DNA from 2 places in the Reyranella sp. GW821-FHT12G01 genome. Region 2 is predicted to be linked to the other one. Evidence: riboswitches for the same ligand, from Rfam matches in the RefSeq annotation. Region 2 holds a riboswitch; the other holds the start of a gene.
What was found. Region 2 has a riboswitch for S-adenosylmethionine ahead of AC1RP5_RS27985 (O-succinylhomoserine sulfhydrylase). Riboswitches for the same ligand answer to the same signal wherever they lie in the genome.
Positions count from the first base shown of each region.

Region 1: linked by a shared signal. The riboswitch ahead of metX (homoserine O-acetyltransferase MetX) and the one ahead of AC1RP5_RS27985 (O-succinylhomoserine sulfhydrylase) in region 2 are both predicted to bind S-adenosylmethionine.

Region 1 is NZ_JBXAPV010000001.1:1,003,235-1,018,375, reverse strand. It holds gene AC1RP5_RS05020 (DUF2333 family protein) at 1-170, opposite strand, end outside; gene lipP1 (LipP1 family hormone-sensitive lipase) at 254-1,207, shown strand; gene AC1RP5_RS05010 (MFS transporter) at 1,204-2,328, shown strand; gene AC1RP5_RS05005 (MarR family winged helix-turn-helix transcriptional regulator) at 2,389-2,835, shown strand; gene gloB (hydroxyacylglutathione hydrolase) at 2,961-3,737, opposite strand; gene AC1RP5_RS04995 (class I SAM-dependent methyltransferase) at 3,809-4,597, shown strand; gene AC1RP5_RS04990 (NAD(P)-dependent oxidoreductase) at 4,619-5,551, shown strand; gene AC1RP5_RS04985 (YbaK/EbsC family protein) at 5,541-6,029, shown strand; gene AC1RP5_RS04980 (GNAT family N-acetyltransferase) at 6,022-6,468, shown strand; gene metW (methionine biosynthesis protein MetW) at 6,626-7,231, opposite strand; gene metX (homoserine O-acetyltransferase MetX) at 7,228-8,394, opposite strand; SAM riboswitch at 8,455-8,530, opposite strand; gene AC1RP5_RS04965 (chorismate mutase) at 8,635-9,486, shown strand; gene hisC (histidinol-phosphate transaminase) at 9,511-10,602, shown strand; gene AC1RP5_RS04955 (prephenate/arogenate dehydrogenase family protein) at 10,599-11,483, shown strand; gene AC1RP5_RS04950 (gamma-glutamylcyclotransferase) at 11,488-12,075, shown strand; gene AC1RP5_RS04945 (TetR/AcrR family transcriptional regulator) at 12,026-12,652, opposite strand; gene AC1RP5_RS04940 (trans-sulfuration enzyme family protein) at 12,824-13,981, shown strand; gene AC1RP5_RS04935 (beta strand repeat-containing protein) at 13,992-15,141, opposite strand, start outside.
Region 2 is NZ_JBXAPV010000003.1:610,679-625,819, forward strand. It holds gene AC1RP5_RS27920 (autotransporter outer membrane beta-barrel domain-containing protein) at 1-2,009, opposite strand, end outside; gene AC1RP5_RS27925 (mandelate racemase/muconate lactonizing enzyme family protein) at 2,196-3,386, opposite strand; gene AC1RP5_RS27930 (alpha/beta fold hydrolase) at 3,446-4,405, opposite strand; gene AC1RP5_RS27935 (2-dehydro-3-deoxy-6-phosphogalactonate aldolase) at 4,474-5,103, opposite strand; gene AC1RP5_RS27940 (2-dehydro-3-deoxygalactonokinase) at 5,100-5,972, opposite strand; gene AC1RP5_RS27945 (hypothetical protein) at 5,980-6,423, opposite strand; gene argE (acetylornithine deacetylase) at 6,438-7,607, opposite strand; gene folE (GTP cyclohydrolase I FolE) at 7,641-8,267, opposite strand; gene apaG (Co2+/Mg2+ efflux protein ApaG) at 8,294-8,686, opposite strand; gene AC1RP5_RS27965 (cation diffusion facilitator family transporter) at 8,747-9,655, opposite strand; gene AC1RP5_RS27970 (PaaI family thioesterase) at 9,786-10,259, opposite strand; gene AC1RP5_RS27975 (MarR family winged helix-turn-helix transcriptional regulator) at 10,339-10,788, shown strand; gene AC1RP5_RS27980 (TenA family protein) at 10,894-11,505, opposite strand; gene AC1RP5_RS27985 (O-succinylhomoserine sulfhydrylase) at 11,532-12,743, opposite strand; SAM riboswitch at 12,820-12,896, opposite strand; gene AC1RP5_RS27990 (hypothetical protein) at 13,193-13,798, shown strand; gene AC1RP5_RS27995 (helix-turn-helix domain-containing protein) at 13,811-14,884, shown strand; gene AC1RP5_RS28000 (Bug family tripartite tricarboxylate transporter substrate binding protein) at 14,936-15,141, opposite strand, start outside.

The sequences.
Region 1 (15,141 bases), on a different contig from region 2:
ATCACCAGCACCAGGGCGATGCGCCACGTCCATCGCCATGCGGTCCGGCCGGCGGAAGAAGGCGCCGACGTCGAACGGCCCGGACGCCACGTCCGCACACTGTCCCAGCGCCGCCGCCACCAGGAAGGCGTAGCCGACGAGGGCGCGGTGTAGTCCGGTTCGAATGTCATGGCACACCTTAGCATTCGCCTCGTGACGAAACAGGGGCGACGCCTGCTAGAGTGCGCCGAATGTTTTCAATGGAGTGGGTGGAATGGCTCTCGATCCGGAATCCCAGCGGCTGATCGACCTGATGGCGGCCGCAAACCGCCCCGCCTGGAACACGCTGAGCCCGCAAGCCGCGCGCGACCTCTATCTCTCCCTGCGGCCCGGCGCACAGGGCCCGCGCCCCGCCCACGTGACGGTCGTCGATCGCACCATTCCCGGCCCCGCGGGCAACCTGCCCGTCCGCATCTATCGGCCGACGGCGGCTGCCCCCGACGCCAAGCTGCCGGCGCTGATCTATGCGCATGGCGGCGGCTGGGTGTTCGGCAATCTCGACAGCCATGACGTGCTCTGCGCCCAGCTCGCGATCGAAGCCGGCATCGTGGTGTTCCACATCGACTATCGCCTGGCGCCCGAGGCGCGCTTCCCCGGCGCCTTCGACGATGTCGTGGCCGGCCTGAAGTGGGTCGCCGCCAACGGCGAGGCGATCGGCATCGATCCCAAGCGGCTGGCCATCGGCGGCGACAGCGCCGGCGGCAATCTCGCAGCCGCGGTGTCGCTCTGGGCGCGCGACAATGGCGGGCCGAAGCTCCTGATGCAGCTTCTCGCCTATCCGGTGACGGATGCCGTGGCCCGCGCCGACTCCTACAAGCGCTACGAGGACGGCTATGGGCTGAATGCCGTCACCATGGAATGGTTCTTCGACCACTACACGCCCGACAAGGCGAACCGTGGCGACTGGCGTGTCTCGCCGCTGCGCGCGGCCTCGCTCGCCGGCCTGCCGCCGGCGCTGGTCGTCACGGCGGGCTACGATCCGCTGCGCGACGAAGGCCGCGCCTATGCCTGGCGTCTGCAGCAGGAAGGCACGCAGGCCGACCTCGTCGAGTTCGGCGGCATGCTGCACGGCTTCCTGAGCTCGCCGATGCTGCTGCACGGTGCGCGACGCGGAACGACACTCTGCGCCGCGGCGCTGCGTGAGGCGCTCGTCCTGCGCAGCCAGTGAGTTCACCCGCATCTGGTCGCGCCGTGCCCGTCAGCATGGCGCTGCCGGGCCTCGTCATCGCCGTCTGCATGATCGGCGACACGCTGCTCTATGCCGTGCTGCCGCTCTATCACGAGCAGTTCGGACTTTCGCTGGCCATGGTCGGCGTGCTGCTGTCGCTCAATCGCTGGATCCGCCTTTTAGCCAATTCCGGCGTCGCCCATCTCGGCGAGCGGATCGGCCCGCACGCGCTGATGATCGCGGCCGCGCTGGGCTCGGCCCTGTCGACGACCATCTATGGCCTCGTCGAAAATCCGACGGCGCAGATCCTGGCTCGCATTCTGTGGGGCATCTCCTACGCCTCGCTCAATCTCTCCACCCTCGCCTATGCGGTGAGCGACCGCGCCAATGCCGGCAAGCGGGTCGGCGCCAGCCGCGCCGCCATCGGCCTCGTGCAGGCCATGTCGCTGGTCGGCGGCGCCTGGATCGTGCTCGAGGTCGGCGCCCGTTCGGTGTTCCTGATCTATGGCGGCCTGACGTTGATCGCGCTCGCCGCGGCGATCGTCCTGCCGCGCCTGCCGCCCGAGCCGGCAGCGAAGAAGGGCCTGAAGCTTCCGATCCCTCATCGACTGGAAGTCTGGGGCTTCGTCATGGGCTTCTCGGGCGACGGCGTATTCCTGCTGACGCTGGCCTTCCTGATGAAGGACTCGATCACCTCGGTGGCCGCCGTGATGGCGACCGCACTGTTGCTGGCATTGCGCTGGATGGTCGAGGTCACGACAGGACCGATCGGCGGCTGGATCGGCGACCGGTTCGGCGCACGGCGCATCGCCATCGCGAACGCGGGCCTGCTGGTCGCGGGCTTCGTCCTGATCGCGCTGGACCACGAACTGCTGGGCGCGCTGATGATCGTGATGACCCGCGGCATGTTCAACACGCTGATCCCCGTGCTGGTGATCGAGCGTGGCCACGGCACCGTCCTTTCGAGCCAGGCGAGCTATTCGACCTGGCGCGACTTCGGCGCCGCCGTCGGGCCGCTGACAGCGCCCTGGCTCTTCCTCAACGTCCCGCAGGCGCCGCTTTACGCGGCCCTCGCTCTGGCTCTCGGTGTGACCGGCTACTTCTGCCTGATGAGGCGTTAAAGCTCTCTATTTGATTCCAATATACTTGCAATCGGCAATATATCGGCCTATATCGCGCCGATGAGTACCGCATCCTTCTCCGCCACGCTGAACCTGCTCCGCGCCACGGCGCGCCTCGAAGAGCGCTTTGCCGGCGAGCTCGGCTCGGTGCACGGCCTCGCCCTCAAGGAGGTGCTGTTGCTGATGCACCTCGAAAAGGCGCCGCTGAAGCGACTGAGCCGCATCGACCTGGCCAAGCGGCTGCATGTCAGCCCCTCGACCGTGACCCGCATGACCAACCCGCTGGAGAAGCTGGGCTGCGTCGGCCGCGAGGCCGATCCGCGCGACGCTCGCCTGGCCTATGTCGTGCTGACCGAGACCGGCCAGCAACGGGTCGCGGAGGCGCGCGCCACGCTCGAGCGCATGGCCGCCGACCTGTTCCGCGACCGTTGGGCCAAGGCCGAGATCGCCACCCTGGCCGACCTGCTGGGCCGGCTCACCGCCGGCCAGCCGGGGGACCTCGTCTGATCTACCTGATCTGCGGCTGTTGATCTTGTTGGAATTGACGCGCCTGCGCCGATCACAAAAACGGTGTCATCCCGAGCGTAGCGAGGGACCTTTACTCAAGGGGCGATGGCGCCGCCCGGTAACCGCTACCTGAAAACATCCTTGCGGTGACGCACTTCGGCGAACACCGCGACGGGATCGCCGCCGGCGAGGCCGACCGCGGCCTGCACCGCCGGAACGTCGACGCGCAGGAACGGGTTGGTCGCCTTCTCCTCGCCGAGCAGCGACGGCACGGTGGCCTCGCCCTTGGCGCGCGCCGCGTCGATGGCGGCCGAGCGCGCCTTGAGCTGCTGGTTGCCGGTCTCGACGGTCAGGGCGAAGCGGGCGTTCGACTGAGTGTATTCGTGGGCGCAGTAGACCCGCATGTCGTCGGGCAGCGCGCGCAGGCGGCTGAGCGACGTCCAGAACTGTTGCGGCGTGCCTTCGAACATGCGGCCGCAGCCCAGCGCGAACAGCGTGTCACCGCAGAACAGCGCCTTCTGCTCGCGGAAGGCATAGGCGATGTGGCCGCTGGTGTGGCCCGGCACGAAGAAGATCTCGGCTTCGGCCTCGCCCATCCGGTAGCGGTCGCCGTCATCGACCTCGACGTCGATGCCGGGGATGCGGGCGCGATCCTGGCGCAGGCCCACGATGGTGCAACCGGTCGCCTTCTTGATCTCCATGTTCCCGCCCACATGATCGCCATGGTGGTGGGTGTTCAGGATATGGGTGATCTTCCATCGGCGCTTTTCGGCCTCCGCGAGGACCGGACCGGCCACGGCGGGATCGACGACGGCCACGGCGCCGCTCTGCGGCTCGCGCATCAACCACACGTAATTGTCGTTGAGGACCGGGATACGGACGATGTCTAGCGTTGTGCTCATGATGCAACGTTAGCAGGGCTGGCTTGCGCCGGCCATGGCCCGTCCGGCCGGCTTTCTGCTACAGTTGGCGCATGTGGAGCGACGTCCTCGACCTTGAGGAGTTCTACGGCAGTACGCTGGGTCAGATGACCCGACGGCTGCTGCGCGCCCGCCTGCGCGAAATCTGGCCGAACGTGCGCGGCGAGACGGTGCTTGGCCTCGGCTACGCACAGCCGCTGCTGCGCCCCTTCATGGAAGAGGCCGGACGGACGCTCGCTTTCATGCCGGCCCAGCAAGGCGTGACGCGCTGGCCGCGCGAGGGCCGAAACCTCGCGACCCTGGTCGACGAACTCGACCTGCCGCTGCCCGACCGTTCGGTCGACCGCGTCGTGCTGGTCCATGCCGTCGAATGCACCGAGCAGTTGCGCCCGATGCTGCGCGAGATCTGGCGCGTGATGGCCGATGGTGGCCGCATGGTCGTCGTGGCGCCGACGCGCACCGGCTTCTGGTCGCAGGTCGACCGTTCGCCTTTCTATCAGGGCCATCCCTATTCGACCGGCCAGCTCAACGCGCTGCTGCGCGCCAACATGTTCGCCCCGCTGCGCCAGACGCGCGCGCTCTACATGCCGCCGACCCGTTCGCGGCTGGCGATGCGCATGGCGCCGGCGATCGAACGCTTCGGCCAGCGCTGGCTCGGCCGCTTCGGCGGCGTCAACGTCATCGAATCCGGCAAGCAGCTCTATGCCGGCATCGCCGAACGCAGCCAGCCGCAGGCGGTCGCCGTCTCCCGGCCCAAGCTGCGCGTCGCCAGTTCGCGCGACACCCCGCAGGTCGCGGGAGCCGCGCGCACCACCGAGGATGGCGAAAAGCCCGCCTCCTAAATTCCAAGAAGAAAGAACGACATGGCATTTTCTCCGCGCGTGATCGCGTTGCTGGGTTTTGGCGAGGCGGGATCGGCCATCGCCCGTGGTCTTGCCGCAGAGGGTGGCTGGCGTGGTCCCTCGAAGCCCGGTGACAACGCACCGCGCCGCGTCATCGCCATCGACACCGCGCTCGACAAGGACCCGCGCGGCACGGCGTTGGGCAAGACCGCACGTGGTCTCGATATCGCGATCGCCGACGGCTACACCGATGCGCTGAGCGAAGCCGATCTCGTGATCTGCGCCGTGCAGGGCGAGCATGCGCTCTCGGCCGCGAAGTCGGCCGCGCCGCTCCTGAAGAAGGGCGCGCACTATCTCGACCTCTGCACCGTCACCGGCAAGATGTCGGACGAGGATCGCGCCGAGATCGAGAAAGGCGCCGGCCGGTATGTCGACATCGCCGTCATGGGTGGCTTCTTCAAGCAGGGCATCAAGGCGCCGATGCTGGTCGCGGGCGAAGACGCCGCCGACGCCGTCACCTGGATGAACGCCAACGGTTTTGTCGCCACCTTGCTGGGACCGAAGCCCGGCAGCGCCTCTTCGGTGAAGATGCTGCGCAGCACGCTGGTCAAGGGCATCGAGGCGCTGGGCGTCGAGGCCCTGGTCACCGCGCAACGCCAGGGCATTCTGGACGAAGTGCTGGGCTGCCTGGGCGATGCCGATTCGATGGGCCTCAGCGGCTTCATCACCATGCTGGTGCAGACCCATGTCGTGCACGCCCATCGTCGCTGGGAAGAGATGGGCCTGGTCGCGCAGACGTTGCGCGAGACCGGCGTCGATCCGCTGATGACCGAGGCTATCGAGAAGAGTCATCGTCGCACCGTCGACGCACACATTGCACCCGCCGACGGCCAGGTGCCGAGCCTCGAGGATGCACTGAAGATCCTGTCGGAGAAGGTGATCCGTGGCCGGTGAGGTCTTCGATAGATTGGTGACGCTCCTCACCGACGCCAAGGCGAAGTTCCGCGTCATCGAGCATGCCCATGAGGGCAAGTCGGAAGCAATCAGCGCCATCCGCGGCAATCGCCCCGACCAGGCCGCCAAGGCCATGGTGCTGGACGTGCGCGGCGGCGGGGGCGGCAAGCGTCACGTGCTGGCGATCCTGCCGGGCAGCCGCAAACTCGACTTTGCCGCGGTCGCCACGATTTTCGAAGCGCGCAAGTGCGGCTTCGCCTCGCCCGACACGGCGCAGGAACTGACCGGCTGCGTGATGGGCGCGGTGCCGCCCTTCGCGCTCGATCCCGCGATCTCTATCGTCGTCGAGGAAGACCTGCTGGCCAACGAGACGCTGTTCTTCAACGCCGGCCGCCTCGACCGGTCGATGGAACTCGACACCAAGGACTGGCTGGCGATCGCCAAGCCGCGCCTCGCCCGGATCGCGACGCGTGACTGAGACCTGGCGGTTCGGTCCCGTCACCGAGGACGACTTCGAACCGCTGCTCGTGCTCCGCACCGAGGTGATGCGCGAGCATCTCGAACGGGTCGGCCGCTACACGCCCGAACGCTCGCGTGGCGTGTTCCGCGGCCACTTCGACGAGCCCGGCACGCGCCTGATCCTGCTGGACGGCGTGCGCGTGGGCTGCGTCGGCTTTCGCAAGCACGACCACGAGATCAAGATCGACTCGTTCTATCTCGACCGCCGCCTGCACGGCTCCGGCCTCGGCACGGTGATCCTGAAGGCGCTTTTAGCCGAAGCCGACGCGACAGGTCTCCCGGTCCGCCTCGAAGTCCTGACCGGCAGCAAGGTCGACCGCCTCTACCTGCGCCACGGCTTCGTGAAGCTGCGCGAAGACGCGATCGAGGGCTTTTACGAGCGTCTGCCCTCAAGCTAACCGTAAACTCAACAAAGACCTCATGCTGAGGAGGCCCGAAGGGCCGTCTCGAAGCATGGGCGCGAGCACCACGTCTGTTGCCCATCCTTCGAGACGCACGCCTGCGGCATGCTCCTCAGGATGAGGTGGTGCGGGTGAACGTGAAGCGAAGAGCGCTCTAATCCCGCCGGAGCATGAACACCGCCTGTTCGCCGATCAGGTTGGCGAGCAGCGGTGGCAGGTTGATGCGGCGGCTCGTGCTGTTCAGCACGATCGACCGTTCGATGCGCACGCCCATCGTGCGGCAGAGCGCGCGGAAATCGTCGATGCTGCAGAGATGGATGTTGGGCGTGTCGTACCACTTGTAGGGCAGCGACGCGGTCTCGGGCATGCGGCCGCCGAACACCAGACGCAGCCGCACCTGCCAGTGCGCGAAGTTGGGGAACGAGACGATGGCGCGCTTGCCCACGCGCAGCATCTGCTTCAGCACCTCGCGCGGCTCGCGGGTGGCCTGAAGGGTCTGGCTCAGGATCACGTAGTCGAAGGCATCGTCGGGATAGTTGCGCAAGTCGGCATCGGCGTCGCCCTGGATCACCGACAGGCCGTTGGCCACGCAGGCATTCACGCCGGCCTGGCTGAGTTCCATGCCCCGCGCATCGACCTTCTTGGCGTTCGTCAGGTAGGCGAGCAGCGCGCCGTCGCCGCAGCCGACGTCGAGCGCGCGCGTGGCGGGCTCCACCATGTCGGCGATGAGCTGGAGATCGACGCGGATCGGCGCGTTCATGCCACGCCTCCCAAGCCGCGCACCGTGGCGGCGCCCTTCAGGAAGCCCGAGAGCGTGCGGAACATCTCGGGCTCGTCGAGCAGGAAGGCGTCGTGACCCTTGTCGCTGTCGACCTCGACGAACGACACATTGGCCGCCACGGCGTTCAGCGCATGCACGACCGTGCGGCTCTCGCGCGTCGGGAACAGCCAGTCGCTGGTGAAGCTCATCAGGCAGAAGCGCGTCGCCGAGCCCTTGAAGGCATTGGCCAGCACGCCGCCATGCTGGGCCGCGAGGTCGAAATAATCCATCGCGCGCGTGATGTAGAGATAGCTGTTGGCGTCGAAGCGATCGACGAAGGTCGAACCCTGGTGGCGCAGGTAGCTCTCGACCTGGAAGTCCGCATCGAAGCCGAAGCCCAGCGCGTTGCGGTTCTGCAGGGCGCGGCCGAACTTGCGCTGCAGCGCCTGCTCCGAAAGATAGGTGATGTGCGCGGTCATGCGGGCGACCGCGAGGCCGCGCGCCGGGTTGGTCTGGTGCAGGCGATAGTCGCCGCCCTTCCACTCCGGATCGGCCATGATCGCCTGACGGCCGACCTCATGGAACGCGATGTTCTGCGCCGAATGATGCGCCGCGCAGGCGATCGGCACCGCCGAGAAGACGCGCTTCGGGTAAGTGGCCGCCCATTCCAGCACCTGCATGCCGCCCATCGAGCCGCCGATGACGCAGAAGAGATCGGGAATGCCGAGATGGTCGATCAGCGCCGCCTGCACCCGCACCATGTCGCCAATGGTCACCACCGGGAAGCGCAGGTTCCAGGGCTGGCCGGTCGAAGGATCCTTGGCCTGCGGGCCGGTCGTGCCCATGCAATGGCCGAGCACGTTCACGCAGATGATGAAGTAGCGGGCCGGATCGAGGACCTTGCCGGCGCCGATCAGGCTCTCCCACCAGCCTTCCTTGCCGGTCACGGGATGCCGATCGGCGACGAACTGGTCGCAGGTCAGGGGATGGCAGACCAGCACGGCGTTCGACTTGTCGGCGTTCAGCTCGCCGTAGGTCTGGTAGGCCACGCGGTAAGGCCCGAGATCGACGCCGCAGTCGAGCCGCAGCGGCCGGTCCACGCCCAGGACCGCGTGGCGGCACTGGGCGAGCGCCTTGCGTTCGGCATCGGTGAGGTCGTCCAGCACAGTCCTCTCCAGGCAAAAACGCCAACGAAAAAGCCCCCGACCGGAAGGGCGGGGGCTTTTTCGAGCACTCCGACCTTTTAGCGGTGTTTAACGTGGCCGCAAGCCGGTCGGCTCAAATTCCACGGAGAGGCTCTATACGGTTGTAGGGGACGGGAGGCAAGCCTCTTGCGGTTTGTTTGCCTTTACGCGGGCAGTGCGGACGTAGTATCGCCGCTGCGCACAGGAAAAAACGGCCTAATGGACGCTCCAGATCTCGAAATCTTGCGGCAGGAAATCGATGCCATCGACACGGACCTGCACGGTCTGATCCGTCGCCGCTCGGAGGTCGTCGGGCTCATTTCCGCGACCAAGCCGTCGGGGGGTCTGGCCCTGCGTCCGGGGCGCGAGGCGCAGGTCCTGCGCAAGCGCCTGGCGGCGCATGACGGCCGGTTCCCGTCCGGCGCGATGTATCGCATGTGGCGTGAAATGATGAGCGCCTTCACGCTGATCCAGACGCCCGGCCTCAAGATCGCGATCTGCCGGCCCAACGACCAGCCCGGCTACTGGGATCTCGCGCGCGATCACTTCGGCTGCCAGATCCCATTCGTCGCCCACGACACGCCGGCCGGCGTGCTGGCCGCGGTGCGCGCCGCGCCGACGACCATCGGCGTCGTGCCCGCCCCGCTCGAAGCCGATTCGACGCCGTGGTGGCCGATGCTCGCCGGCAAGGACACGACCCTGCCGACCGTCATCGCGCGCCTGCCTTTCCTTTCCATGCCGAACGCGCGCGCGCGCGGCATCTCGGCCTTCGTGCTGGCCCGCATCGACGCCGAGCCCAGCGGTTCGGATCGCGCGCTGCTGGCAGTCGAGGCGAAGAACGGCCTCAGCCGCGACCGCATCGCCGCGGCGCTGGCCAAGGCGGGCCTCCCCGCCTTCACCTCGGCGCTGGACCAGGTTGTGGCCGGCGTGCATCACTATCTCGTCGAGGTGCCGGGCGTGATCGTCGACGACGATCCGCGCCTGCGCGAACTCGAAGCGGCCCTGGGACTGGAAAAGGGCTGTGCGGCGGCCATCGGCGCCTATGCCGTGCCGATCGATGCCAAGCCGTGATCTGAACTTTCGAAGGAGACTGGCATGAGCGCGCTCACCCCTCGTCCGGGCATCATGAAGATCGCGCCCTATGTGCCGGGCAAGGACTCGATCGACGGCAAGGAGACGATCGCCAAGCTCTCGTCCAACGAGGGCGCGCTGGGCCCGTCGCCCAAGGCGATGGCGGCCTATGCCAAGGCGGCCGCCGAGCTGCACCGCTATCCCGACGGCGACACCAGCAAGCTGCGCAAGGCGATCGGCCGCCACTTCGGCCTCGATCCGGCACGCATCGTCTGTGGCGCGGGCTCCGACGAGATCCTGAACCTGCTGGTCCGCGCCTACTGCGGCCCGGGCGACGAGCTGCTCTACAGCCAGTACGGCTTCCTGATGTACGCGATCAACGCGCTGGGCGTCGGCGCGACGCCGGTCGCAGCGCCGGCCAAGGATTACGGCAGCGACATCGACGCCCTGCTGGCCGCGGTTACGGACAAGACGCGCATCGTCTGCCTCGCCAACCCGAACAACCCGACCGGCACCTACGTCACCAAGGACGATGTGCGCCGCCTGCACGCCGGCCTGCCGAAGAACGTGCTGCTGATCATCGACGCGGCCTACGCCGAGTATGTCAGCAAGAACGACTACGAATCGGGCGTCGAGCTGGTCGACCAGGCCGAGAACGTGGTGATGACCCGCACCTTCTCGAAGATCTTCGGACTGGGCGGCCTGCGGCTCGGCTGGATGTACGGTCCGGCCGGCATCGTCGACGTGATGAGCCGGCTGCGCCAGCCGTTCAACGTCAACCTCGCGGCACAGATCGCGGGCGTCGCGGCGCTGGAGGACATCGCCCATACCGACGCCAGCCGCACCAACAACGACATCTGGCTGCCGTGGCTTAGCGCCGAGCTGGTGAAGCTCGGCCTGAAGCCGCTGCCGAGCGTCGGCAACTTCCTGCTGGTGGGCTTCGGTTCCAAGGAACGCGCAGCCGCCGCCAACGAGTGGATGATGAACGACGGCCTCATCCCGCGCCTCGTCGCAGGCTACGGCCTGCCCGAGCATCTGCGCATCACCGTCGGCACCGAGACCGAGGTGAAGGCGGTGCAGGCCTCGCTCGCCCGCTTCGTGGCGTCGGCCAAATGAGCGAGCCCCTGTTCAACAAGATCACGCTGATCGGCATCGGCCTGATCGGCGGTTCGATCGCGCTGGAAGCCCGCAAGCGCGGCCTCGCCAAACACATCGTCGCGGCAACGCGCAGCGCCGAGACCGCGGCACTCGCCAACAAGCTGAAGCTCGCCGACCACTGCACCACCGATCTCGCGGAAGCCTGCAAGGACTCCGACCTGGTGATCGTCTGCACGCCGGTCGGCGCCTGCGGACCGGCCACCAAGGCCATCGCGTCGAGCCTGAAGCCCGGCTGCATCGTGTCGGACGTCGGCTCGGTGAAGCAGACCGTGATCGCCGACATGGCTCCGCACATCCCGAAGGGCGTGCACTTCGTGCCGGCTCATCCGGTCGCCGGTACCGAGAATTCCGGCCCCGAGGCCGCGCTGCTCGACTTGTTCGAAGGCCGCTGGTGCATCCTGACGCCGCTGCCCGACAGCGACGCCGATGCGGTTTCCCGCCTCGAAGCTTTCTGGAAGGGCCTGGGCAGCCAGGTCGAGCGTATCGATCCCAAGGATCACGACCGCATCCTCGCCATCACCTCGCACCTGCCGCACCTGATCGCCTACACGATCGTCGGCACCGCCGACGATCTCGGCGGTCACCTGAACAGCGAAGTACTGAAGTTCGCCGCCGGCGGCTTCCGCGACTTCACGCGCATCGCCGCCTCCGATCCCACGATGTGGCGCGACGTGTTCATGAATAACCGCGAGGCCGTGCTCGAAGTGCTGCAGCGTTTCCAGGAAGATCTCTTCTACCTGCAGCGCGCCATCCGCTGGGGCGAGGGCGACAAGCTGTTCGACCTGTTCACGCGCACCCGCGAAATCCGCCGCGCGCTGATCCATCTCCACCAGGCCTAGAGGCTTGGGCGCCGCCGCAAAACCCACCGTCAAGCCAAGGTGGGTCTTCGGCTACGGCTCGCTGATGTGGAACCCGGGCTTCGCGACGCCCGAAACGCAAGCGGCGCGGCTACAGGGCTGGCACCGCGCCTTCTGCATCTATTCAGAACATTATCGCGGCACGCCCAAGAAGCCGGGCCTGATCCTGGGCCTGCTGCCGGGCGGTTCCTGTCGTGGCCTGGCGCACCGGCTGCCGGCCGCCACCTACGACGAGGTGCGGCGCTACCTGATCCACCGCGAGATCGACAATGACGGGGTCTACGAGGAGACGGTCCGGCCGCTCCTGCTCGACGACGGGCGGACGGTGCCGGCGCTCGTCTATCTTGCCGATCGCTCCCATCGGCAATTCGCCGGCAAGCTGCCGGCGAAAGAGGCTGTCAGGCTGATCCGCCAGGGCCATGGCGCCACCGGCAGCAGCCTCGAGTACGTGCAGAACACGGTCACCCATCTCGGCGAGCTCGGCCTGCGCGACCGCTCGCTCGAGATGTTGGCCCGTGAGGCAGCTAGCGGCGCGCGGCCTCGGTCGCGAACACCGACTTCACGACGAAGCTGAGTTCCTCGCGCGACTGCTCGACCGACAGGCCGAGACGCTGGCGCAGGACGACCCAGCTCTCCGGCGCGATGGCCAGGGCCAGCGCCGTCAGCGTCCGCTGGCGCGATTCCGCCGGCAGCGCGCCCAGCTCCGGCGCGAAGGCCTGCGAGAGGTTGGCGGTGTTGGCGCTGTAGATCTGCGAGATCATGTCAGCGGCTTCCGGCGAGCGGCGCTGCAGGGTCTCGACGAAGGTCCACATCGGGCGGAGCTGCTCGTAGCGGTCGGCGCACTGGTTGATCAGGTTGGCGACCCGCTGCTCGACCGGACCGGCGGCCGCGATTTCCGGCGCCTCGCCCACGAGGGCGGCCAGGACGCGGCCGAGGACGGCGACGTACAGCTCGGCGGTGTCGGCGAAATGCTGGAAGACGGTGCGGGCGGAAACGCCGGCCATCTGGGCGATGTCACGCACGATCGGCGCGACCTGTCCCGCCGTGGCGAGGGCAAGCGCCGACGCGACGATCGATTCGCGCGTGCGGGCAACGCGGTCACCGCGACCGGCTGTCTGAAGCTGCTTGGTGTGCAGGGTCTGAACGTCCATTACTGACTCCCCAGCGAGTGTTTGCCGCCTGTTCGGCAACCGTGATGACTCTAACGATCTCGAATGCAAATCACTACATATGAAGCTACTAGTGCATCCTCATTTCAAGTGGTGCGATGCGCTATAAGGGCGCGATCGACGTAAGTTTCCTGTAAGCCGACGGTGCCGCAGATGTCCGAGAAAAGCTTTTCCCCCGCCTCGCTGGCCGCTCAGGCGATGGGATGGGTCGACCCGATAACGAAGGCCGTGGTGCCGCCGATCCACATGGCCAGCACCTATCTGCGCGACGAGGACAACAGCTACAGCAGTTCGGGTCGAATCTACGCGCGTTCGGACAATCCCACATTCGACCATGCCGAAGCAACGCTTACCGCGCTCGAAGGCGGCGCGAAGTCGCTGATCTTTTCGTCGGGCATGAGTGCGGCGACCGCGTGCTTCCTGGCCCTCTCGCCGGGTGACCATGTCGTGACTTCGAAGGTCATGTACTGGGCGCTGCGCAACTGGCTGATGACCTTCGCCACGCAATGGGGCCTCAAGGTCGAGTTCGTCGACACCGACAAGACCGACGAGGTCGCCGCTGCCGTGAAGCCCGGTGTCACCAAGCTCGTCTGGATCGAGACGCCGGCCAACCCGACCTGGAGCGTGTCCGACATCGCAGCGATCGCTGAGATCGCGCACAAGGCCGGTGCGCTGCTGGGCGTCGACTCGACGGTGGCGACGCCGGTGCTGACGCGCCCCATCGAGCATGGCGCCGACATCGTGATGCATTCGGCCACCAAGTACCTCAACGGCCATTCCGACATCATCGCCGGCGCCCTCACCGGCGCGCGCGACGACGCGTACTGGGCGAAGCTGCGCACCATCCGCTCGCAGCTCGGCACCATCCTCGGCCAGACCGAGGCGTGGCTGCTGATGCGCGGCATGCGCACCCTGTTCCCGCGCGTCGCCTGGGCCTGCAAGTCGGCGCAGAGCCTCGCCGAAAAGTTTGCCGAGCATCCGATGATCGAACAGGTCCTCTATCCCGGCCTGCCCTCGTTCGCGGGCCACGCCGCGGCGGCCAAGCAGATGACGGGCGGCTTCGGCGGCATGCTGTCGGTGCGGGTGAAGGGCGGCGAGCGCGCGGCCATCGCCACGGCGGCGCGCGTCGGCCTGTGGAAGCGCGCCACGTCGCTGGGCGGTGTCGAGAGCCTGATCGAGCATCGCGCCAGCATCGAGGGACCGGGCACGCCCTGTCCGCCCGACCTGCTGCGCCTGTCGGTCGGCGTCGAGGAAAGCAGCGACCTGTTCGACGACCTCGACCAGGCCCTGAAGCGCGCCCACAACGCCTGAAGCGAAGACCTCAGGCGATCAGGTGGTAGCCTAGGTCAGCGTCGCCGAGACCGGTCACGCCCTTCAGGAAGATCTCCATGCTGGCGGCATCGGCCGCCTGCGTGGTTCCGGTGTCGTTGAGGTAGAGCACCGTGTTGCCGCCGGACACGAACGCGACCATCGAATGGGCGTCGATCGTCACGGGCGCGCTGGTCACGGTCACCAGCGCCTGGAAACCTGGGCCGCCCAGCTCGGTGAAGTCGAGCCGGTCTTCGCCGATGTGGAAATCAGTGATCGTATCGCGCGCGGCGTGCGTCGAATCGGATAGATCGCGGAAGACGAACGTGTCGGCGCCCGCGCCACCTGTCATCGTATCGGCCCCCGCACCGCCGACCAGCATGTCGTTGCCGCTGCCGCCCCGCAACGTGTCGTTGCCGACACCGCCTTCCAGCGTGTCGTTGCCCACGCCGCCGATCAGCGTGTTGTCGAATTCGTTGCCCGTGAGGCTGCGGCCTTCCGCGCCGATCGCGCGCAGGACCTCGATCTCCATGCCGTCGCCCAGGCTGTAGTCGACCGACGCGTAGACCGTGTCGAAGCCTTCGCCCGGCAGTTCGAAGACGATGTCCAGAGGATCGTCGACGTAGTAGGTGTCGTCGCCGATGCCGCCGCTCATGACATCGGCACCGGCACCTCCGTTCAGCACGTCATGGCCCGCCCCGCCGTCCAGCACATCGTTGCCGGCGCCGCCGCGGAGATTGTTGTCGAGTTCGTTGCCGGTGCCGCTGAAATCGCCCGCGCCGACGAAGCGCAGGTTCTCGACGTTGGCGCCCAGCGTGTAGCTCGAGAGCGTCGTGCGCACCGTGTCGATGCCGCCATGCTCGGCCTCGACCACGACGTCGCCGGAATGGTCGACATAGTAGACGTCGTCGCCGGCGCCGCCGGTCATCGTGTCCGCACCCCGACCGCCATAGAGCATGTCGTTGCCGTCGCCGCCGCTCAGCGTGTCGTCGCCCGCGCCACCATAGATCCTGTTGTCGAGCTCGTTGCCCGTCAGGGCGAGGCCTGTCGCTCCGGCATTGGCGCGCAGCACCTCGATTTCCTGGCCGGCGCCAAGCACATAGTCGACGCTCGTATAGACCGTGTCCCGGCCTTCGCCGGGCGCTTCGATCACGATATCGAAG
Region 2 (15,141 bases):
TGGCCGAAGCCGGAGAGCCAAGCCGTCGTTCCGAGCGGACCCGCCACCGCAGTGGGCGCGGCATTCGGCAGGCCGGCGCAGGTCTGGCCGCAGCTTTCGGCGACGTTCGACACACCGCCCTGCGCTGCGCGGCGCGTGCCCAGTCGCTGCGTCACCTGATCGGCGAATCCATAAAAGCCCTGCCGCGCCGACAGCATCATGTCGCCATAGAGACTGGGCGAGAGCTGGTCGAGCGCTTGCGGGATCGACGAGGCCGGCAGGCTGTAAAGCGGCGCGAAGAGCGTCTGTGCAAGTCCGCTCAAGCGCAATCCGGCCGCAGGACGCAATGCATCGAGCGCTTGACCGACCGCCATCTGGCTGGACGTCTGCGGCAAGCCGGCGGCGCCGAGATTGCCGTAGGCGGCCGGCGTCACCACGAGCGAGACCGAGGACGGCGCGTAGAGAGCGTCGAAGCGCGTGCCGGCGGCGAGACCCACCGGCTGTACAAGGCCCGTGAAGCTTCCCTGCACGCCGCCTTCGGCTGCGACGACCAGAAACTGCTGGCCGATGCCGGGCGTGAAACTGTTGGTGGCCGAGCCCGTGATGTCGCGCAGCACCGGCTGCAGCGTGCCGCCAGCGGTGAAACTGTTGCCGGCGCCCGTCACCAGCACGCGGCTGAAATTGCCGGCGCCCGCGCCGGTGCCCATGCCATCGATGTCGAGCGAGAGCGCACTGCCCGGCAGCATGACGACCGGCGCGTTGAAGGTGAGCGTGCCCGGGCTGTTGCCCGGCGCCAGCGTGCCGCCGCTCTGCACCGTGGTGGCGCCGCTCACCGTGCCGGTGCCGCGCAACACGCCGTTGACCGAGACTGGCGAGACGATCGAGCCGTCGACCGAGAGCGTCGCACCGGTATCGATGGTGGTGAGCCCGGTGTAGGTGTTGGCGCCCGCGAAGGAGGCCCGTCCACCAGTGCCGCTGTTGGCGATGGTGAGATTGCCTGGCGTGCCCGGCACGGCATCCGACAACACGCCCGTAAACACCGCCGAGTTGCCGCGCAGATCGAGGCGGTTGGTCGACGAGCCGTCGACGATGAAATTCTGACCGAAGATCCCGCTCGCGTCGACCTGCAAGGTGCCGCCGGTGAAGGCCGGAATCACGGTCGAGCCGACATTGCTCAGGAAGTAGGTCTGACCGGTCGCGATGGTTGAGACCGGCATGATGTCGGCGACAGTAGGCGCACCGGTCGGTCCGGACAGGGTGTAGGCGCGCAACGCCATGTTGCCGGTCGTGGCGTCGCCGGTGATCAGTCCCGACAAGCTCTCCAGCGACGTGCCGCCGAACAACAGGCTGAACAGGACATTGCCCTCGGGCGTGATCGACCCCAGCACGGTGTAGTTGCCGACGGTGCTGTCGAGCGGCGCGGCGCCCACGCCCCAGTAGTAGCCGTTACTGTAGTTGGTGATCTTGAACGTGCCGGGAGTCGCGGTGCCGAACACCGTCGGGCTCGAGACCCGCCAGGTCGTGCCGGCGGTCCAGCGCCATTCCGGCGAGGTGATATCGGTGCTGACATACTGGGTGGGCGATGGCGGCGTGAAGACCAGGGGATTGTAGGGCGTCATGTAGGCCCAGTGGGTGATCAGCAGCGACGAGCCGGTGATCATCTGCATTTCCATCAACGGCACGCCGCCGATCTCGCGCATCTGGCCGATGCCGATGACGGTCGGGCTATCGGGCGAACTGAAGGAAATCCTGATCTGGCCCGACTCGGTGACGATGCCTTGCATCGAGGAGCTGCCGGGCGGGGTCACCAATCCCCCGATCGCGAAGCTCACCAGGCTTTGCCCGGTGAAGACGCCGTTGGTCGCGGTGCCGAGCGCCCACAAAGTCTGGTCGCCGATCGGAACCGGGTTGATGGTCGTGCTGCTGCTGCCGGTGGCGTAGGCGACCAGGCCGGGAACCGGAACGTACCAGTTCGAGTTCGAGAGAATGGCGTCCCAGCGCGAGTCCTGCGCCGATGCGGGCGTCGCCATCGACACGATGGCGACGGCGAGAACCGCCAGTTTTCGTGCTCGCCCCCTCTTCGGTAGCGCGCCACGACGGCGTCTTCCGCGATGCGGCGCGCGCAAATGCAATCCCTTCCCCCCGAGTCAGCGGCGCCGAGTTGGCCTCACATACTATGCGTTGGCAACACGGAAAGCGGGAATGTCGTGTAACTATTATTGCGAAACGACGTAGGTCTTGGGTGGATGACGGCGCATCGCCGCCTCGTTCGGCTCGACGCCCCAGCCCGGTCCCTTGGGCAGGATGTAGTCGCCGTTCTCGAAGACCGGCGGGTTGTCGACGATCTCGTCGCGCCACGGCACGCCGTCGATGTCGATCTCCATGATGCGGAAGTTCGGCACGGCGGCGCAGAAATGCGCCGAGATGGCGCTGGCGAGATGGCCGTAGAAATTGTGCGGCGCCACGTTCACCTCGTAGACGTCGGCCATCGCCGCGATCTTCAGCGACTCGGCGAAGCCGTTCCAGATCACGTCGACGATGGCGGTGTCGAAGGCATAGGCCTCGAGGTAGGGACGGAAGTCGCGGCGCTCCAGCAAGGTCTCGCCCGAGGCGATCGGGCACGGCGCATCGCGGCGGATCATCGCGATCGACTTCGGATCGTGGATGTCGAGCTCGAGCCAGGTGAGACCGGCCGGTCCCACCGCGTCGGCGATGCGCTTGAAGCCTTCGGTGCGGAAATGGAAGTTGGTGTCGAGCATGAGGCCGACATCGGGCCCGATGCCGGCGCGGAACGCCTCGACGGTCTTGGCGGCACTGCGCGCGATGAAGGCGTCCCAGTTGCGCTCGGGGAAGCCCTTGCCGACGACGAAACCGGGACGATAGGCGCGCAGCTTGCCGTCGACTTCCATCGCGATATTGGTCTTGCAGGCGGTAAAACCCTTCTTGCGCACCTCCTCGCCGGTGCGCATGAAATCGTCGTAGGTGCGCACCGCGGGCGTGCCGCAGATGTCGGGATTGCGCATGCGGTAGGAACCGCAATGCGACCAGTAGACGGGGATGCGGTCGCGCAGCTTGCCGCCCAGCAGCTGATAGACCGGCACGCCCAGCGCCTTGCCCTTGATGTCGAGCAGTGCGTTCTCGATGGCGGCGATCGCCTGCCGCACCACGCTGCCGCGCGACTGCGTCGACTTGGTGCCGAGCACGGCGTTCACCAGCTCGATGTCCATCGGGTCCATGCCGATCACGTTCGGCATCAGGTTCTCGATGACGCCCGTGAGGCCCGGGCTGCCGAAGCTCTCATTGTATTCGGACCAGCCGATCGGGCCGGTATCGGTCACCAGCTTGAGGAAGGAGAAGAGACGCCAGCCCGCGTCGCAGCGGAAAATCTCGTAGCTCTTGATCTTCATTGTCGTCTCCCCCGGACCGTTGCCGTCGCGCGAGTGTATCGCGCGACTGGCGGCGCGTCCTACGGCCTCATCATCCCAGCCAGCGCATCGCGAACCCCGGGCGACCGCCGGTAATACTGGTGCGATCCCTGGAAGTCGGCGACGTAGTCGGTGAAGCCGCTGCAATCGAACATGCGATAGGTGGCGGCTGGAAAGTGGCCGGCATCGTTGCGATCACGCGGCCCGTCCTGGCCCAGGCGCTTCGAGCCGTTCAGCGTTTCGCTCAGGATATCGAGCACCTTGTCGCCCCGGTTGTAGAGGATCGAGATACGCCGCGCGAGACGGCTGAGGGCGCTCAGCCGACCGAAGGGCCCGAAGTCGAAGGTCGTGTCGATCTCGTCGGGCGCGGCCAGGAACACCTCGTCAAACATCGAAGCATCGCCGTTGCCGTGTATGAACCAGCTTTCGACGGCGGCCTGCAGCGCCCAGTTGCCCATGCTGTGGGCCAGCAGGAAAGTACGCCGTCCATTCGCGCGCGCCGCTTCGAGGATCGGCAGGAGATTGGCGAGAAAGCTCATGAGATGGATGCCCGACTGGCCGGCCGTGGTCTGGTCCCAGCGATAGGCGAAGGACGGGAACGGCGGCAGGAGCACCTCTCCCCGCGACGGCCAGCTGAAGGCAACCACGGTGGTATCGGCTTCGCTGGCGCCCGATTGCGCCAGCCATTCGCGATTGAAGGCGGCGCGCGTGATCGCGTTCTCGAAGCTGTTGGCGAAGCCGTGGATGAACACGAGGATGTTGCGGTTGCCCATCGACAGGTCGTCGATGGCCGCCTGGCTAAAACCGCCCTGGGTGATGTCCTGGATCGACCTGATCGCGCCGACCGTGTCGGCGGTGAGGTTCGCGCTGTCGACGAAGGCCGTCGCGTAGGTCACTTCCTGCGGCTTCGCGGGCGAGACGATGTTGAAGGTGTAACTGCCCGGACGATCCTGCGGATGGTTGATGGTGCGGTTGGTCGCAAAGTAGACAGTTGTGGTCATGAGCTGCCCTCCCTCGAGGGCAGACTAACGTGCACCGTCGCGATCTTTCTACCGGAGAGTGTGCAGACCTAACCGCGCCGCAGGGCCGATACGATGGACGCCGCCTTGGCGCGGACCGTCATGGCATCGTCACCTGGCTTGTAGAGCGACGAGCCGAGACCGAAGCCCGCCGCGCCGGCCGCGCGCCAGGCGCCCATATTGTCCGCGCCGATGCCGCCGACCGGGATCAGCTTCGTGCCTCTGGGCAGTACCGCCAGCATTGCCTTCACGACGGCGGGGGAAGCCAGTTCGGCGGGAAAAAGTTTTAGCCCATGGGCGCCCGCGCCCAGGGCGGCGAAGGCTTCGGTGGGCGTCATGATGCCGGGCATGCTCACCATCCCGAGCCGCACCGTCTCCTCGACGACGGCGCGATCGAAGTTCGGCGCCACGATCAGCTCGCCACCGGCCGACGCCACCTCGCGCACCTCGGCGGCCGTCAGCACCGTTCCCGCGCCGATCACCGCGTCGGGAAAGCGCTTGCGCAAGGCGGCGATGCTGTCGAGCGGCCGAGGCGAGTTGAGCGGTACCTCGATCAGGCGAAAACCCGCCTCGACCAGTACGTCGCCAATCGCCGGCGCCTCTTCGGGCTTCAGCCCGCGCAGGATGGCGACGAGGGGCAGCGCCTGCAGCGCGGCCCGGAACCTGTCGACGGTGGTCATTCGTGCAGAGCTCTCAAGCCGGCCCATGTCGCCTCGGCGCCGAAGCGGTGTACCCGCGCACCTGCCGGTCCGAGAGCCAGCGCATAGCGGGCCGTGAGTGCCGGTGCGCCGATCGCGATCACGTCGCGGCCGGGCGGCAGCTCCTGCGCTAAAAGCTCCTCGCCGATCAGCAGGCCCGAGAGATAGCTCGTCGACTGGGCCGGCGACAGGCGGTTGAACAGGCTGAGTGCGCGGGCGCCGAACGCGTTGTGCAGCAGGCCCTCACCTTCGCCGGCCCGCGTCACACCGCGCAGGAACATCGCCTCGTCGAGCGGTGCATCGGCGTCGAGGGTTCGCGCCAGGATCGAATGCTGGCTGAGCAGCCCGTAGAACTCGCCCGTCATATAGGTGCGGAAGCCGGTGACCCGGCCGCCTGCGACCGTGGCCCACTTGCTGTGCGTGCCCGGCAACACGAACAGCCCGTCGGTGAGACCCGCCAGCCGCATCGCACCGAAGATCTGCACTTCCTCGCCACGCATCACGTCGGGAACCTCGCCCTGCTCGACGCTGAGGCCGGGCACGAGCGCGATCCGGCCCGGCTCGATCCAGTGCAGGTGACGCTTGAGTTCCTCGGGTCCGGCCGGGCACGCCGCATAGGGCGCCTCGACCCAGCCCTGCCGGCTGCCGGCCATGCCCGAGATCAGGCAGACGCTGCCGGCCGGCTTCATCCACTCGGAAAACAGAGACGCGAATACGCCCGCGAAATCGCCGTTCGGGACGTTGAGAATCCCGAGCGGCGCGCTCTTCTCCTCGATCACGCCGCCCGCCGCATCAAGGCGGGCGCCGCGCAGCGAGCTCGTGCCCCAGTCAACGGCGATCAGGTGCGGCACGAACAACTCATCTGTTGACGAAAGATGCGTAGATCCGGACGGCAATCTGATGTTGTGGCGTCAGATAGGGATACCTGATCGCGACCATCCGCTTCACGACATCATCCTCGTCGCGAATCCGACCGCATCTCACGTCATCATCCCATCGCGCGACAGTCCACCTGATCTCGTCGCACTTGGCCTCCAACGCAGAATAGCTGGAGCGATCCACATCGGGGATCACCGCAGGCCACAGCTTGTCGACGGGACCGGACCTTCCGAACTTGCTGTACGCCTCGAAGGCCCGATCGAACTGATCTGGCGTCACGACGGTGAGCTCGTCCGGAATGAGTTTGCCGGGATCGTCGACGATCGGCGGCGCCGGCCGCGCCGGCTGCATCGAAGGTCCTGCCCACGGGCCGGGGCCGATCAGGCGTTCGGCCATCTCCCACGGACCAGGAACCTTCGCCATCGGCCTCTCCAAGCCTAGTCCCGGCAGGACCACTCGAGCATGCGCTTCATGAACTCCTCGCCGGCATCGATCTGGGAGGCCAGGATGAATTCGTTGGGCTGGTGCGCCTGGGCGATGTCGCCGGGGCCGCAGACGACCGTCGGCACGCCCAGCACCTTGCGGAAGATGCCGGCCTCGGTGGCATAGACCACCGCGCCGACCGTGTTGGAACCGGACCAGCTTCCCGCCAGCGTCTTGGCGTCGTCGTTGCCCTCGGGCGAGAAGGCGGGCGTCGAGGAGCGCAGCTCGGTCTCGATCGCGGCCGCCGGGTGCTTGGCCTTCATCTTGGGCAGCAGCACTTCCTTCAGCCACTTCTTGGCGCGCTCGCCCAGTTCGTCCATCGGCCGGGTCGGCAGCTCGCGATAGCCCCACAGGACCTCGCATTCGCGGGCGAGGATGTTGCCCGCCGTGCCGCCGATGATGGTGCCGACGTTGAAGGTCGCGGCGGCCGGCATGAACTCGCTGTCCTTGGGCGCGGCGGCCTCGAGTTCTTCCTGCACCGTGTTGAGGTAGTGCACGAACTCGCCGGCGAAATGGATGGCGCTGACGCCGAGATGGGTCATCGAGGAGTGCGCCTCGAAGCCGGTGAACTTGGTGACGTAGCTCTGGCTGCCCTTGTGGGCATGCACGACCGTCATCATGGTCGGCTCGCCGATGATGATGACGCGCGGCTTCGGCACTTCGCTCGCCATGCGCGCGGCCAGCGAATGCGCACCGAAGCAGCCGATCTCCTCGTCGTAGGACAGGGCGAAGTGGATCGGCTTCTTGAGCGGCGCCTTCAGGAACTCCGGCAGCATGGCGAGGCCGATGGCGTAGAATGCCTTCATGTCGCAGGTGCCGCGGCCGTAATACTTGCCGTCCTTGAGGGTGAGCGTCCAAGGGTCGGTGACCCAGGGCTGACCATCGACCGGCACCACGTCGGTGTGACCCGACAGGACGACACCGCCCGGCACGTTGGGGCCGATGGTGGCGAAGAGATTGGCCTTCGAGCCATCCTCGTTGGGCACCAGCTTCGACTCGATGCCGTGGCCCTTCAGGTAGCCCTGCACATACTCGATCAGGGCGAGGTTGGAGTAGCGCGAGGTGGTGTCGAAGGCCACGAGCTTGCGCAGCATTTCGACGGAACTGATGATCTCTCCGGCCATGATGTCCTTGTCTTACTCGAAAGTCGTTGTGCCCTAGATGGACGTGCGACCAATCATGGTGAGGAATTCGCGCCGTGTCTCGCCATTGTCGCGGAAAGCCCCCAGCATACGGCTGGTCACCATGGTTACGTCGGATTTGTGAACGCCGCGTGTCGTCATGCACTGGTGCGCCGCCTCGATGACGACGGCCACGCCGCGCGGCTGCAGCACTTCCTGAAGTGTGTTTGCGATCTGCGCCGTCAGCTTCTCCTGGATCTGCAGGCGATGGGCGAAGGCGTCGACCACGCGGGCGAGCTTGCTGATGCCCACGACGCGCTTGTCGGGCAGGTAGCCGACATGGACCTTGCCGATGATCGGCACCATGTGGTGCTCGCAATGCGACTCCAGCCGGATGTCGCGCAGCGCCACGACCTCGTCGTAGCCCTCGACCTCCTCGAAGGTCCGCTGCAGCATGTCGCGCGGATCCTGGTCGTAGCCCGCGAAGAATTCCTCGTAGGAGCGGACGACGCGATCGGGCGTGCCGGCCAGTCCCTCGCGGGCAGGATCGTCACCGGACCAGCGGATCAGCGTGCGCACGGCGGCCTCGGCTTCCTCGCGCGACGGACGGGGCAGGCCGGTGGCGAGCGACGCCATCCCGCTCGGCTTCGCCATCTTGTTCATTGTCTCTCTCCCTTGATCCGCATCGCCTAGTTCAGGCTGCGCTGCGCCGTCGGCGTGTCCAACGAGAAGGTCGGAATCTCGATGTCGAACTTCACGCCCGCTTCGTCCACCATCTGGTAAGTGCCGCCCATGATGCCGGATGGCGTGGAGAGCGGTGTGCCGGAAGTGTACTCGAACATCTCACCGGGGCGCAGCAACGGTGTCTTGCCGACGACACCCGGGCCCTTCACTTCCTGGAGGCGGCCGAGACCGTCGGTGATCTTCCAATGGCGGCTGCGCAACTGCACTGCGACATCGCTCTTGTTCTCGATGCGCACCTTGTAGGACCAGACGAATTGCGATTTCGCCGGCTCCGACTGGTCGGGCAGATATTGCGGTTCAACCGTCACCTGGATGGCACGGGTGGTGGCTTTGTACATGCTCGTGCGAATTCCTTACGCCTCTGACATGGGAGTTTCGGCCCAAAAGGTCAAACGCGTCTACAGCCACTTCGGGTCGGCAGTGAAGTCGATCGTGAGCCAGCGCTGAGGCCCCTCGCCGCCGATCGCCTCGGCAATCTCGCGTCGGATCGCATCGGCTTCACCCACGCTGTCGATCGGGGACTCGGGCGGCACGGCGATATGGATCTCGATGAACTGCGCGCGACCGACCTTGGCGACATAGCTGGTGTAGGTCTTGAACTCGTGGCGGGCGATCACCTCGTCCATCACCTGGCGCACGCGCGCATCGAGGTCGGGCGGCGTGATCAGCAGGATCTCCTGCAGCGCCTTGCGCACCGTCTGGATCGGCACGAACACCAGCACCATCGTCAGCAGCGCCAGCACCGCCGGGTCGGCATAGGGCGCGAGATGCGCGTAGGCCGTGCCCTTCAGCGAACCGCCCAGCGCAAAGGCCACGAACAGGGCCGAGGTGATCGAGCCGGTCATCAGCCAGCTCTGCGCATCGAGCCGCACGAAGTCGGAACCGATGCCGCGATTGAGCCGGCGTTCGTAGAAGAACATGCCGAAGCAGGCGCCGCAGACCAGCACCGCGTAGGCCATCGCCCAATCGAAGTTGAGCTGCCGCCCGCCGGCCAGCAGGCTGTCGACGGAATTCAGGAAGGCATAGAAGCAGAGCAGCATCAGCGTGCCGCCATTGAACGCCAGCACCATCGGCTCGATGTGCCAGTAGCCGAACTGGAACCGCCGGTTGTCGGCGACGCGCGTGACCAGCCGCGACACGAACAGCGCCAGCCCCGACATCGCCGCGTCGATCGCGGAAAAGACACCGTCGAACAGGATCGACATCGATCCCGACAGCAGCCCGAACAGCACGCCGAACGCCGCCACCGCGATGGTGACGGCGATGGAGAGCTTCAACAGTCGTTGTTCGGCGGCCGCGTTCAGCATGATCCCGACTAGACATCATGCGCCTCTCCCCCGCTAGGGGGAGAGGTTGGGTGAGGGGGTTACTCGAGGCGGGTCGTGCGTGGCCCCCTCACCTAGCCTCTCCCCCTAGCGGGGGAGAGGAACATGAAAATCAGATCGGGAAGATCAGGCAGGTGGTCGTGCTGTGCGCCAGCAGCTTGCCTGACGCGTCGGTCAGGCGGCCTTCGGACGTGGCGATGCGCGAGCCGACGTTGATGACCTTGCCCTCGGCGCGGACCGGGCCGGTCTTGTCGGTCATGGCGCGCACGTAGTTCACCTTGATCTCGACCGTCGTGTAACCGGTGCCGGCCTTCAGCATCGTATGGATGCAGCACCCCATCACCGAATCGAGCAGGGTGGCGGCGATGCCGCCATGGATCGAGCCCAGCGGATTGTAATGGTCGAAGACCGGCGTGTAGCCGAAGACGACGCGCCCGGCTTCGACCTCCAGCAGGCGGGAGCCCATGACCTTGTTGATCGGCGGCGCCGGATAACGCCCTTCCAGCAGGCCCTTGAACAGTTCGAGTCCGTCAAGAGTGCGCGCCACCTCGATCGGCACCAAGCCAAATCCAGCTTCTCCAGCCATCTCCGTCTCCGTCGCAATTTTATGTGCATATACACATTGAGGCTTTGCCGGCGCAAGAAGCGGCGATAATCTCGGGTCCATGACAGCCGTCACGCCCCCGATCCGCCTGTCGCCCGCCGAGTGCACCTGTTTTCGCGTGCGCAGCGCGGCGCGCCGCGTCACCCAGATCTACAGCCGGCACCTCGCGCCGACCGGCCTGCGCATCTCGCAGTTCTCGCTGCTGGGCTACGTGATCTCGCGCGGCCCCGTCAGCATCACCGAACTGTCCGACCTCTTGGCCACCGATCGCACGACGCTGACGCGCAACCTGCGGCCGCTGCTGGCCTCGGGCGTGATCGAACGCGCGGCCGCAGGCGACAAGCGCCGGCACGAGCTGGTCGCGACCCTGGCCGGCCGCGCCTTGTTCAAGCGCGCCCTGCCGCTGTGGTCCGAGGCCGAGCAGGAAGTGCGCGATGCGATGGGTGCGAAGCTCACCGCCGATCTCCACGGCGCCCTCGACCGCTCGATGGAAAAGCTCGCGCCGCTTTAAAGACGAGGTCTCTCAACGGAGCGCGCAACTCCAGTTGCGCTCATACGTGGCCGACCATCGACGAAGCCTGAGCGCCACTGGAGTGGCGCGCTCCAGTGCAGCCGCTTAGACGTTCGCGGCGAAGAAACCCAGTTCGAGTTCCATCGCGCGGCGGTAGTTGGCGCGCACCGGTTCGCTGTCCGTCGCATGCAGGTCGAGCAGCGCTTCGAGCTGGGCGGCCAGCGCCTCGAAGCCCGGATCGGCGTAGGTCTTCACCCATTCCGAATAGAGCGGTGCGGCATTGTTGGCCGCCAGCGACCGGCCGAGGAAGGCGTAGAGGCGCATGCAGGGCGTCATGGCTGCGATCGTCTCGCCGAGATTGCCGCGTCGCGCCGTCTCCAAAAGGAAATCGACATAGGCGCGCGTCGCCTCGACCGGCGCGACGCCCGACAGGTCGACCTGCCAGCGCTCGGCGTAGCTCTTGTGCAGCTTCAGCTCCTGCAGGACGCCGGCGATCAGCCCGGCGAAACCGTACAGGTCCTCCCTCGCGCGCGAGTTGGCGAGGCAGAAGGCATAGGCGCGCGCGAACGCCTCAAGGAAATAGGCGTCCTGCGCGACATAGCCCTTGAAGCACTGGATCGGCAGCGAGCCGTCCCGCAGCCCGCGCACGAAGCCGTGCGACAGGATGCGGTTGGCTAGGTCGGCGTTCGCCGCCCACAGATCAGCCGAGAGCGGCACGCATTGTACTCCAGCTATCGTTTAAGTCAGCCGCCGAGCGCCTGCACGAGATCGCCGATCAGGTCCTCGGCATCCTCGAGGCCGACCGAGAGGCGGACGGTGCCGTCGGTGATGCCGAGCTTCGCGCGCTCCTCGGCGCCGATACGCATGTGCGTCGTCGTCGCCGGATGCGTGATGAGGCTCTTCGCATCGCCCAGGTTGTTGGAGATGTCGACGATCTGCAGGCGGTTCAGCGTCTCGAAGGCGGCCCACTTGCCGGCCTTGAGATCGAACGTCACCACGCCGCCGAAGTCGGACATCTGCTTGGCCGCCAGCGCATGCTGCGGATGGTCGGGGCGGCCCGGATAGAGCACGCGGCCGATCGCGGGATGCGCGGCCAGCGCGTCGGCGACGCGGCGGGCATTGGCGCAATGGCGCTCGACCCGCAGGCCGAGCGTCTCCAGGCCTTTCACCAGCACCCAGGCGTTGAACGGGCTGAGCGACGGGCCGGTGTTGCGGATGATCGGCTGCAGCTTCTCGAGGATGAACTCCTTCGAGCCCAGCACGGCGCCGCCCAGGGTGCGGCCCTGGCCGTCGATGTACTTGGTGGCCGAGTGGACCACGACGTCGGCGCCGAACTCGAGCGGGCGCTGCAGGATCGGCGTGGCGAAGGCGTTGTCGAGCACGACCTTGGCGCCGGCCTTGTGCGCGAGATCGCACACCGCCTTCACGTCGACGATGTCGAGCATCGGGTTCGAGGGCGATTCGAACAGCACGGCCTGGGTCGGCTTGGAGAGCGCCTTCTCCCACTGCGCGAGGTCGCCGCCGTCCACGAGCTCGCTCTGGATGCCGTACTTCGGCAGCAGCTCGGCCACGATGTAGTGGCAGGAGCCGAAGAGTTGGCGGGCTGCCACGATGCGGTCGCCCGACTTGAGCAGCGCCAGCAGCGCGAAGAACACCGCCGACATGCCGGTCGAAGTGGCGCGACAGGCCTCGGCGCCTTCGAGCGCCGCCAGCCGGTTCTCGAACATGGTGACGGTCGGATTGCCGAAGCGGGAATACTGGTAGTGGTTGCTCTCGCCCTTGAAGGTGGCCTCGGCCTCCTCCGCGCTCGAATAGGCGTAGCCCGAGGTCAGGAACAGCGCTTCCGACGTCTCGTCGAAATTGCTGCGGACCTGGCCGCCGCGCACAGCGCGGGTCTGGGTGCGCCACTTGGTGGTATCGGCCTGAGCCTTCTTCTTCGGAATCGATCCGTCCATCACACTTCTCCTCTTCGTCGCGCGCCCTTTCCCGGCGACGCAAACGAAAAACCCCCGACCTGGAAGGACGGGGGTTTTGCGTGAACCTCCGACCTTTTAGCGATGTTTAACGTGGTCGCAAGCCGGTCGGCTCAAATCTCCACGGACCGCCTCTATAAGGGCGGCGGTCGTCGGGCGCAAGCTAGTGCTTCATCACGTGAACGCGGAAGGCGTCCGAACCGCCGTGACGTTGAAGCGCCGATGAGGTGAGAGACCGCCATGAGCACGGATCGATAGGCACTCCGATCGCTACGCCGCCGACACCAACGCGGCTACCGCTTGCGTCACCAGCTAAACAGGGCGCAGCATGCGCCCAACAGGCTGGAATAAGATCGGAATAATTACTATTGATTTTGCCAGCCACCTCGGTATCTTGCTGAACAATAAGGATTATCCGGCGGTCCGATAAAATGGCATTTCGTCCGAAAGAGCAAGCTGAGAAGGAGTTGGCGCCCTATTTTCCTATTTTCGCAGACGCCATAACCGAGGCGTCGCGTAAGCTCTGGAAGCGCGCCGACAATCATATCCTTGAGCCCGGCACGCGGACGCGTGTTCTGCGGGACTATGTAGCCAACGAACTACGAATTGCTCTGGACGGTAAGCCCCGAATCAAGATTACCGAGGAAAACCAAACAACCTTCTTCTGCATCGATCAGAATTGGATATTCCAGGTTCACAAGCTCGACGAAGGCAACGAAGTCGCAAAGAATTTCAATCAGACCTCGATGGATCTGCGATCAAACAAAGTGAGGCAAGAAACGCTTCCGAACCTCCCAGCGAAGGCGACCATTCTGTTTTTGGGGTACGTGCCCAATACAGCCGACCCGGCGTGTCCAGATATTCGTCTATTTTGCCCGGGATCTGGAGAAGAAACTTGGGTGATTTCGCTTGGCATTGCCCCGGCCGAACAGCTGCACGAAATCACGCCGGTGACTCCGCCGACCGATGATCCCGACGAGGGCACACGAGTAGTTGCCAAAAAACAACCTGCTGACCGCAAGCGCGATAACAGTTAATCGGTGAGCGTTATGGGTTTGTTTAATGCCGCCATGTTGACCGTGGCTCGGCAGCTGCGAGGATTCTCGCAGACCGAGCTCGCAAAGGCTCTGCATATTTCACAGAGCAAGGTATCCAAAATTGAAGCCGGCATCGTTGTGCCAGAAGAAGCGCTCGTCCATGCGATGAGCAGTGTGCTGCAGCTTAGACCACACTTTTTTACGAGAGAGGGGCAATTGCGGCCGCCACAGGCCAGCTATCATCGCAAGAGGAAGAAGCTCACCGCGACGGAGTGGGATCGGATCAATGCCAAGGCCGAGCTTTACCGCTTCTCGATAGAAAGCCTTTTGCGATCAGTTGAGCTGGTCCCGACCAAGGTCCCGCCACCCTCTATTGACCCTGATCAATACGATGGGAAAATCGACGAGATCGCGGCGGCAGTGCGCCAAGCCTGGATGCTGCCGCGAGGTCCCGTTTCCAATGTCGTAAAGACAATCGAAGATTCGGGCATCCTGATTGTGCCCTTCGATTTCGGTTCGGATCTTATCGATGCATTTTGCCAGCATGGCGTCGATCGGATCCCGCCCCTGATCTTTCTCAATTCACGCGTCAAAGCCAAAGACCGACTGCGCTACTCCTTACTGCATGAGGTTGGGCATCTCTGCATGCACTCAATTCCCAACCCCGAACAAGAAGACGAAGCGAACCAGTTTGCCGCTGCCTTCTTGATGCCTCAGGACGACATCCGACACGAATTGTACGGCATGTCTCTCGAAAGACTTATGGTCCTTAAGTCTCACTGGAAAGCGTCAATGCAGGCAATACTGCGGCGCGCCCGTGACCTCAAGCGAATGACCGAACGAAGCTATCGCTACTATCAAATTGAGCTTAGCAAGCGAGGCTGGCGTAGCGCCGAACCCATTGAAATCGAGGGCATTGAAGAACCTAAAGTGTTCAGAAACCTGTTACGCAGCCATACTGGAGAGCTCGGCTACTCCACGGAAGAGTTGACCGATATGTTGGGCATCTACCTGGAAGATATGCCCGAGATAATCTCACAAGAGCGGCCCAAGCTTCGGCTAGTGACTAGCAGACCAATTGCCTAGCTAATCCGTAACACCGACCAACACACTACCTTAGTGTGACCGGGCCACGACTCAGTCGGGCTTAACATCTGCGGCCTTGGCGACTTCGGTCCACTTCTTCAACTCGGCGGCGGTGTGCGCAGCCAACTCGGCCGGCGTCGACGAGGCGATCTCGTAGCCGAGATCGGAAATCTTCTTGGCGACCTCGGGATCCTTCAGCGCCTTCAGCAGCTCGGCATTGAGGCGCTGCACGATCGGCGCCGGCGTGCCCGCGGGCG